One region of the Clostridioides sp. ES-W-0016-02 genome, then DNA from elsewhere that is predicted to be linked to it. Evidence: riboswitches for the same ligand, from Rfam matches in the RefSeq annotation. Region 1 holds a riboswitch; the other holds the start of a gene.

Region 1 (4,852 bases):
TGAATCACCTATCTTCAATAAAAAAGGATTGCCTTATAAAATGTATGGATATCAGACTTTAAATAAAGTTAAATATAGTGAATCTGTAGAATTATTCAATAAAAAGACATTTAAAAATATAAGTTCAAGTAATGTTGATATAAAAGAATTGGTTGAATCAGAGAGATTGAATAAAGATACTGCAAAAATATTTATCAATACTGGAGTGAATGAAGATTTAGACTTGTTACAAGTTGATTGGAAATCTGAAAGTGGAAAAATAGAACTACCTTTAAATAATAATAACTTAGGAGCTTATTCTGCACTAAAGTTTAGATGGGCATTAAACTCTCCTAGTAAATTAAATAATAAAGATAATGTAGTTTCTTTCAAACTTAGCTTAGTTGATTCTAAGGGAAAAGAAAGCAGTATCATTGTAGAAAATGATAAAGTATCTGCTATGAAGTATTTTGAAGGAGAAGTTATAAAAGATGAATATGTAGAAGGGAAGTTTATGGAATTCTGGTCAAGATATACTCCAATAAGTGATACAGTAATACCACTTGAAAAATTTAGAAATATAAATTTATCTAATATAAAGAATGTTACAATTGAATTTGAAAGTCCAGAAACTGGTTCAATTATGTTAAATAAAATAGTTGGTATAAAATAATAAAAGTGGTTCTAGATAAAAGTATAAAGTATCTAGAACCAATTTTATTAGACATTATTAATTTTAGTCAGAGATATAAAACTACTTCATATTAACTATAAGAAAAGAAAATTAAGAATATTTTACTGATATAGAACAAGTTTAAAGAATTTTATATCTAAATTGTGTTATCATGAGTAAAGATATCAAGTTTCGAGTTTATTAATAAAATAAAAGACAGGGAGGTAAGTTTCATGTTCTCAAAAATCCTAGTCAAAACATTTATCAAAGATAGTGAGAATGTTCAAGATAAAGTTGTTAGAAATAAGTATGGTTATGTAGCAGGAATAGTAGGCATAATATCTAATTTAGTTTTATTTATAGTAAAGGTTTCTATAGGTGTACTTACATCAAGTATAGCTATAATGGCTGATGCGTTTAATAATCTTTCTGATATGGCATCTTCAGCAATAACTATGATAGGGTTTAAACTAGCAAGTAAACCAGCTGACAAAGAACATCCTTTTGGGCATGGTAGAATAGAATATCTATCAGCATTAATAGTAGCTTTTATGGTTATGTTGGTTGGACTTCAATTTGTGAAATCGTCTATAGAAAGAATAACAAATCCAGTTCCTATAAAGTTTGAATTAGTACCACTGATACTTTTAATTGCATCTATAATGGTTAAAATATGGTTGAGTCGCTTTAATAAATTTATGGGAAATAAAATTAATTCATCAGCATTAAAAGCAGTGTCATTGGATGCTTTGGGAGATGTATTTACATCAAGTTGTGTAGTTATATCTTTTATTTTGGCTAGATTTACTGATTTACCTATAGATGGATATGTAGGTATTGTAGTATCATTAGTAATACTTTATGCAGGATTTTCTCTTGTAAAAGATACTATAAATCCTCTTCTTGGGGAAGCTCCAGATGAAGAAATGGTCAAATCTATTTTAGAATTATTATTATCTTATGAACATATAATAGGTACACATGATTTAATAATCCATAATTATGGAGTTGGAAGATGCATTGCATCTATACATGCAGAAATTCCAGCGAATATAGATATAATGGAAATTCATGAAATTATAGATACTGCTGAGAGAGAAATATCTGAAAAGTTGGATATATATTTGGTAATTCATATGGACCCTATATGCCTTGATGATGAAGAGGTTATATCATCAAAAAGAGAACTTGAAGAAATACTTAAGAAAAACAGCCTTATAAAATCTATGCATGATTTTAGGATAGTTGGAAAAGGAAGTAAGAAGAATTTAGTCTTTGATATAGTAGTTAATCCTTCTGAATTTTCTAAAGGTATGTCAGAAGAAGATCTAAAAGCAGATATAACAAAACTAGTTAAGGAGATGAATCCTGATTATAATTGTGTAATTGTTGTAGACAAGGATTTTATTTAATGATGATAAAAAAATAAAGGAAAAAAATGTAAAAAATATAGACAATAAAACATAGACATAATATAATGGATATATAACTGTATTTAATTTGAATATAATAATTTTTAATTATTTTTATAAAAAAATTATAGAGACGTTGAAGTATATCCTATTACTGGGCACCTTATGGGTATACAGAGTCAATGGTGCAACCGGCTATGAATATAAATTTTATTTATTTCATAGCTTTTTTTGTATAGTTTTTTGATAAAAAAAGTTAAATTATATTGGGTATTTATGGAATTTTACAAGAGTGTAAATAGATTAGAGGGGAGCAATCTATATGAAGAAAGGAAATAAAAAGGCATTATTAATCAGTTTAATTATGATTTTAAGTATGATAGTTACTACAATATATCCATCTGTATCTTATGCATCAGAATTAGAAGGCAGTGGGTCTATACAAAGCAATTCAAATAATTTACCAACTGGAGATGGAAAACAAGAAGAAAATAAGAAACCAGAACAGACTCCAGAGGGAGATAAGCAAGAAGAAAATAAGAAACCAGAACAGACTCCAGAAGGGGATAAACAAGAAGAAAATAAGAAGCCAGAGCAAACGCCAGAAGGAGATAAGCAAGAAGAAAATAAGAAGCCAGAGCAAACGCCAGAAGGGGATAAACAAGAGGAAAATAAGAAGCCAGAACAGACTCCAGAAGGAGATAAGCAAGAAGAAAATAAGAAGCCAGAGCAAACTCCAGAAGGAGAGAAACCAGAAGAAAACAAGAAACCAGAACAAACTTCGATAGAGGATGAAAATTTACTTAAGACTTTAGAAGAAGAACTTAATGAAGATAATGAAGACCACGGATTTATCGTAAAAATTAATAATGATGCAATAGAAACAGAGTCAATGAAAAAAATTACATTTAATTTAACTTATACTCCAACATCAAAAGGGATAAAAGCAGGTGACTCAATAACTTTTAAGGTTCCAGATGTATTTAATAAAGTTAATTTAGATTATACAAGTGAATGTTTTGATAAAACAGAGAGTAATGGAGAGTATACGCTTACATTTAGAGAATTACCTAATGGTCAAAGTGTAATGCAAGGAAAAATTGGATTAGAAGCATATGTGAATAAAGTTAATGAAGAAACAAGTGCCAAAATTCATATTGAAACTACTGGAAAGATAGAAAGTGGAAATGGAGATGTGGATATAGAAATAAAACCTGGCGATAAAGAAGACATTGAAGAAGCTAAAGGAACACTTAAGAAGCTTGTTGAAGGAAGAGAGTCAACTACTGTATTTATGCCAGTTAAAAATAAAGATGTAAATTATACTATACAAGTAAATGAAAAAGAAGAAGAATTAAAAGATATTACTTTATATGACGAACTCCCTGAAGGAATGACATTAATAAAAGATTCTGTAAGTATAGTAGCAAGCAATGGAAAAGAAGTAAGTGATTTTAATATTGAACAAGGTGAAAATTCTATTTCAGTTACTTTTGGAGATATAGATAAAGCGTATACTGTTAAGTATAAGGCTAGAATTAGTGATGAAAATGCAAAACATGGTAACAAATATAAGAATATAGCTAGATTAGAATCTGCAGGTAATAAAGTTCAAGAAGATGATGCTATTGTAAGTATATTTGATAGAGGAAATGATTATCTTTTGACTAAGGGGCATTCAGGAGCAACAAATATTACTCAAGTAGGTCAAGTAATCAACTATCAGATTTCAATAAATGATGATAAATCACCAGTAAGTAATGTGGTTATAACAGATAATATACCAGAAGGTATGAGATTAACTACTGCTGGAGAAGCTGGGCATGATTTTAGAGTTGTAGAAGTTCCAATGAATGGTGGCTGGACTCCTTGGAGTAAAGAAAAAATTGCAAATAATATTTCATATAAAACAGAAGAAAAAAGAAATGAAAGTGGGCAAGTAGAAAAAGTTATAACTGGATTTACAATTAATCTTAGTGAGGAAGAAGTAGAATCAAAGTTCTTTATAGCATATACATTAAAAGTTATTAGTATTGAAGATAGTTATACAAATAGAGCTGTTCTTGATGCGAATAATAGTCAAGTAGATAAAAGAGATGAGATAAGTTTTAAGAAGAACTCTGGATTAATAAGTGCCAAAAAAGAGGTTGATAAAAAGGTATTAGATGGAAATGATAACCAAATAGTTAAGTATAAAATAAACATGTCAACTTATGGTGTTTATGATGCAGGGCAAGTAAATATTTTAGATGAAGTAAATCCAAAATTAAAAATATCTAATATAAAATACTCTGATAATCTTGAACTTAAAAAAGAAGCTGAAGATGGAAAAAATACTATAAGATTAGTAAATAAATATGAATTTAAGCAAATAAAAGAAGGTGAACCTGTACAAGGTTGGGTTACATTTGATGCAGATTTTACAGATGTAAAAGTAGGGGAGACTATACAAAATGTAGCTCAGATTAATGGTTCAAGTCCTCCTGGTGTAGAAACTACTAAACAAGGATATGCTTTTGAAGCTAAGAAGGTAGACAGTTCAGATAAAAGTGCTCTTGAAGGTGCAAAATTTAATTTGGAAAATACCTTTGGAATAGTAGTAGTTAAGGATTTAGTTAGTAATGAAGATGGTATAATTGAATCTAGTGTCAAAAATCCAGGAACATATTATTTAGTGGAGACAATGGCTCCAAGTGGATATGAAAAATTAAAGGGTAAAATAAAGGTGGAAATTGATAGAAAAAATATTGGTAAAATTGTTGATATTGGGAATATAGAAAATGTAAAA
Region 2 (4,852 bases), 1.2 Mb from region 1:
CCATTTTTATTTCCTTGGTTATTCATATTAGCATCTACACCTTGGACATTATTTGTTGCAGATTTAGATGAATTTTTTGACCTTGTTTCCTTTATAGCAACTTTATCAGGGTCAATTTTTATTTCAGTTTTTTCAGCTGTATCAAAACTCAAATCAGCATTTACTGTAGCTTTTACTTTTCCTGTACCAAATATTGGTTCTAACATATCTAAAATAGATTTTTCTAATTGTTTATTCAACGCCTGCTCAGATGCCTTATTTTTATCAATACTAATAGCACCATTTATCGGTTGATTGTTTTCATCAACTTCTTCATCATCTAAGATGCCTTCAGATAATAAGTTCATTTTGTTATCAATAACTTGAACATTTTTCTCTGGTATATTTGTAACACTTCCTGATACAAGTGCCATAACAGATTTTATTTGATTTTTCTCTAAAGTAGTTCCTGGCTTTAGCATCAAATAAACTGCTGCACTTCCTGGAACAGCTTCCTTCTCAAATACAGAAGACTCACCAAATGTTATATGTACTCTAGTATCTTCCACCTGAGGAAAACTCTTGATTGTTTTTTCTATTTCTCCTTGTATCATTCGTTGCTTCTTAATTTGAAACTCTTCATCAGTAAGACCTATTGATGAACTATCATCCATAAGTGCAAATCCTTTAGAACCACTTGTCAAACTTGGAGCTAACTCTAATCTCAACTTATCAACTTCTGTTCTAGGAACATAAATTGTACTTCCTTTTACCTTGGTATCTATCTTTCTAGACTCTAATTCTGCTGATATATCTGCAGCATCTTGAACATCTAGTTCTGAAAATAAGACTGCATACTTATTTTTGCTTGCAGATATTGCTGTAAATACTAGCGCTAAACATATAGCAACAATCCCTATACCTAATGCTATCTTAGTTCCCTTTTTTAGAGAACTTATTTTTGTCCTAGATTTAGCAACTTGCTCCTTAATCTTATTTTTAAAACTGGCTATCATTGATTATTACTCCTGTTCAAAAGGCTAAATTTGTACTTTATTCATTTCTTGATATGCATCATGAATCTTATTTCTAACTTCTATTAAATATTGCATAGATAGTTGTGCTTCTTGACCTTTTAACATAACTTCATGCATAGAAACATCTTCGCCTTTTATAAATTTTTCTTTCATATTATCTGCTGTAACTTGCTGAAAATTGACTTTATCTATAGTATCCATTATTACATCTTCGAAATTCTTTTTTTCTTCTTTATTATTAAAATTTAATGGTTTTGTTTCTCCAATTAAATTATCTAACTTTGCACCTTGCATTAAATTGTTAATTTGTGTAATTGGCATAATTTATCCCTACTTTCCTATTTCCAGTGCTTTTGCTATCATAGACTTCTGAGCATTTAATGTATCTATATTAGACTCATATGCTCGTGAAGCTGTTATTAAATCTGTCATTTCAACCAATATATTTACATTTGGATATTCTACGTATCCATTTGGCTTTGCATCTGGATGAGATGGGTCATATACTTCTTTAAGAGGTGATTTATCATCTTCAACAGATGTGACTTTTACTCCTAGCATACCTAATTTGTTATCATAGTTTTCTTCAAAGGAAACAATTTTTCTTCTGTATGCTTCTCCATTTGGACCTCTTGTAGCGTTTATGTTAGCTACATTAGATGATATGATATCCATTTTCAAGCTTTCTGCTGTTAAACCACTAGCAGAGATCTCCATTCCACTGAACACACTCATCTTCTAATTACCTCCCACTTATTATTGATTTAGTCATTGCTATTTTACCATTTGCAAAACCTATCAAAGCATTGTATTGTAACGTTGTCATTGCTTGATTTACCTTTTCTTCTTCTATATCTACATTATTACCATCCACTCTTAATCCCTTGGAATTGTCTGTTTTTTCTTCTATTTTAGGCATGGCATCATTTAATGTTTCTTCAAAAGTTACATAGTGTTTCTTATAGCCCTCAGTATTTATATTTGCTATATTATTTGCTATTGTCTGACTTCTTAAATTAGTTGCATCTAATCCCATTTTTATAATGTCATATGTATTCATACTCACTCCTCCTTAAAATATTTTCATCTACTCTATTTATTAATTAAAAACAGAGTTGCTATATTACAAAAAATGACTTCTTTATTTATTCAAATTAATTACATTTCTATTACATTAATATAATAATGTATCATTTTAGTAAGAAAACAAATTTTTTCTCAGTAAACTCCAGTGAAAATAAAAAAAAAATTTAATATATATTTAATTTTTTCTACGCAAAGTTGCCTTTTTTTGTAAAATAGTCACTTTTTTATACGCTTTATCTTTATTTTAAATTATAAATCGGTAAAATTTGTTATTATATATACTTTCTACTGTAATAAAGTAATATTTTCATAATAAAATGACCGCCAAAAAGGCAGTCAATTCGACTAATCCTACGCATACAGTATACTTAGGACTCTTTTTGGCAACTGGCTAGCATAGTTTGTTATACAAACCTTAGCCCCTATAGCTTTGCGTCGCTAGATTTCTCTAGTTTTGCCTATTTAGTTTTAACTTAAGTATACAATAAATAACAATTTTTTTAAACATTTTTTACTTATATTTTTAATATTTCAATTAATATTCGATATTTATAGCTAAATATCCAGCATAAATTAAGAATTTGTTATTACAAAAAATAAAACAGCTTAAAATATTCATTCTAAGCTGTTTTTATTTTTTATATAAATATCTATAATGTAACTAGATGAGATTCTTCTTTATCCCATTCAGGAGAAAACTTATTTCCTATTTGTATGAAAGAAGACTTTTTATTCCAATTAGCAAATGAAGATTGATAGCACACCTTACATGAATCATTCATATTTACAGTATTAATATTTTTTCTAAACTTTTTATATTCCAAAGAATTCCACATTTCTTCAAAAGTTTTATATTTGTCAATATGAAACAACTTTATAGGTGTAGACATACATGAACGTACAAATCCATCTGACCCTAAAAAAAAGTCTCTCCATGCTGTAAAACAATCCTTATGTAGTTTTTCACATGCACTATCTTCACCTTGTATATGAGGTAACTTAAGAATAATATTTAACTCATCTGCTAAAACCTCTGCTTCCTCAAATACTTTTTTAACCTCATCTTGGCAATCATATAAACTTTCATCATGCATATTTTCATCAAATACAGTTAGATACACTACCTTAAGCTCTTGTAAACCTATTTTTTCAGCTAATCTAACCATTTTTGGTATCTCATACAAATTAGACTTCATTGCTGTGAAAACAAAATTCATATATGGCCAATTTATACCTCTTTTACTCTTTTCATCTGCTATATGTTTAATGTTTTTTATGATATGATTAAAATCAGCTCCTGATCTTATATTATCATTAATCTCTTTAGATGCCCCATCTAAACTTATAGCTATAATGTCAGTTTCTGTATTGAAGATATCATCAAATAATTTATCCAATTTCATACCGTTTGTACAAAAATATTTTCTAAGACCATTTTTTTTTGCCCAATATAAGAAATCAACAAAATTTGGATGTACTGTTGGTTCTCCCCAGCCCATTAAGGTTACTTCTTCTACTTCATTTAATATATTCTCAAATTTTTCAGTCCATTTAAAATCAAAAATTGTTGCTTTGAATTCTGCTGAATTTCTTCCACACATAATGCAATTTAAATTGCAAGCATTCGTAAGTTCAAATACTAATCTTCTGGGTTTCGCTTCTAGAATGATAGTCTGATTATATGACTCACTTTCATTCAAATTGCTATTCTTTTGTTGTAACTCTGTCAAAGAGTTAGTTTGTTTTAAATCAATTGTTTTAGCTCTCAATATACTCATATTGATATCCCTCTTATTTCTATGTATTTTACCATATTTTCCAAAAAGCTTTATTTTCTTTCCAAAGAGAATTAAGATTGTTCATATCTCTTTCATTGTCCATACATGCCCATAAACCTTCATGCTTATATACTGCTATTTCTCCTTTTTTAGCTAGATTTTCAAATAGACCATATTCCAAATCACACTCATTATCTTCTGTGAGATATCTTAATAGTTTTTTATTAAATACCATATACCCACCATTTATTAACCCCTTTGATGTTTGTGATTTTTCTTCAAATGATTTAAGTACCTCACCATCTGCAATAAGTTCTCCAAATCTAGCAGGAGGTCTTACACCAGATATTGTAAGTAACTTACCAACTTTATTATGAAAGTGTATTAATTTATTTATATTTATATTTGCTAATCCGTCTCCATATGTTAATAAATTTATATCTTCTTCAAGATATTTCTCTATTTTCTTTAATCGCGCTCCTTTTTGAGACTCTATACCTGTATCAACTAATGTTACTTTCCATTCACTTTCATCATGATTATTATGAAATTCTATTGAATTACTTCCTATATTAATCGTAAAATCATTATTTTTACTATCATAATGCAGAAAATAATCTTTTATAACATTTGCTTTGTATCCAAGGCATATGATAAATTCTTTTACTCCATAATAAGAATATATTTTCATTATATGCCATAATATTGGCTTCCCTCCTATTTCAACCATAGGCTTGGGAACTATACTAGTAATATCTCCAAGTCTACTTCCATATCCTCCTGCTAAAATCACTACTTTCATATTAAAATGCCTCACTTAATTATAGTATATAAAAATTTAAGAATAGAATTTTTTATCAAAGATAGATATCATAGATAAGTAGAATTTCTCTATGATAATGTTAAAACTTGTATTTTTGTTCTCCATTTATTAGACTTACTTTAATCTTATGTTTGTCCAACAAATCCTTT

Evidence for each region. Region 1 has a riboswitch for cyclic di-GMP ahead of IC758_RS15475 (SrtB-anchored collagen-binding adhesin). Riboswitches for the same ligand answer to the same signal wherever they lie in the genome.
Region 2: linked by a shared signal. The riboswitch ahead of flgB (flagellar basal body rod protein FlgB) and the one ahead of IC758_RS15475 (SrtB-anchored collagen-binding adhesin) in region 1 are both predicted to bind cyclic di-GMP.

The regions. Positions count from the first base shown of each region.
Region 1 covers NZ_CP061361.1:3,298,579-3,303,430, reverse strand. The annotation lists gene IC758_RS15485 (hypothetical protein) at 1-652, shown strand, start outside; gene IC758_RS15480 (cation diffusion facilitator family transporter) at 886-2,064, shown strand; cyclic di-GMP riboswitch class II at 2,185-2,270, shown strand; gene IC758_RS15475 (SrtB-anchored collagen-binding adhesin) at 2,387-4,852, shown strand, end outside.
Region 2 covers NZ_CP061361.1:322,067-326,918, reverse strand. The annotation lists gene fliF (flagellar basal-body MS-ring/collar protein FliF) at 1-995, opposite strand, end outside; gene fliE (flagellar hook-basal body complex protein FliE) at 1,020-1,337, opposite strand; gene flgC (flagellar basal body rod protein FlgC) at 1,347-1,751, opposite strand; gene flgB (flagellar basal body rod protein FlgB) at 1,759-2,076, opposite strand; cyclic di-GMP riboswitch class I at 2,482-2,571, opposite strand; gene IC758_RS01830 (radical SAM protein) at 2,753-3,880, opposite strand; gene rfbF (glucose-1-phosphate cytidylyltransferase) at 3,909-4,682, opposite strand; gene IC758_RS01820 (class I SAM-dependent methyltransferase) at 4,783-4,852, opposite strand, start outside.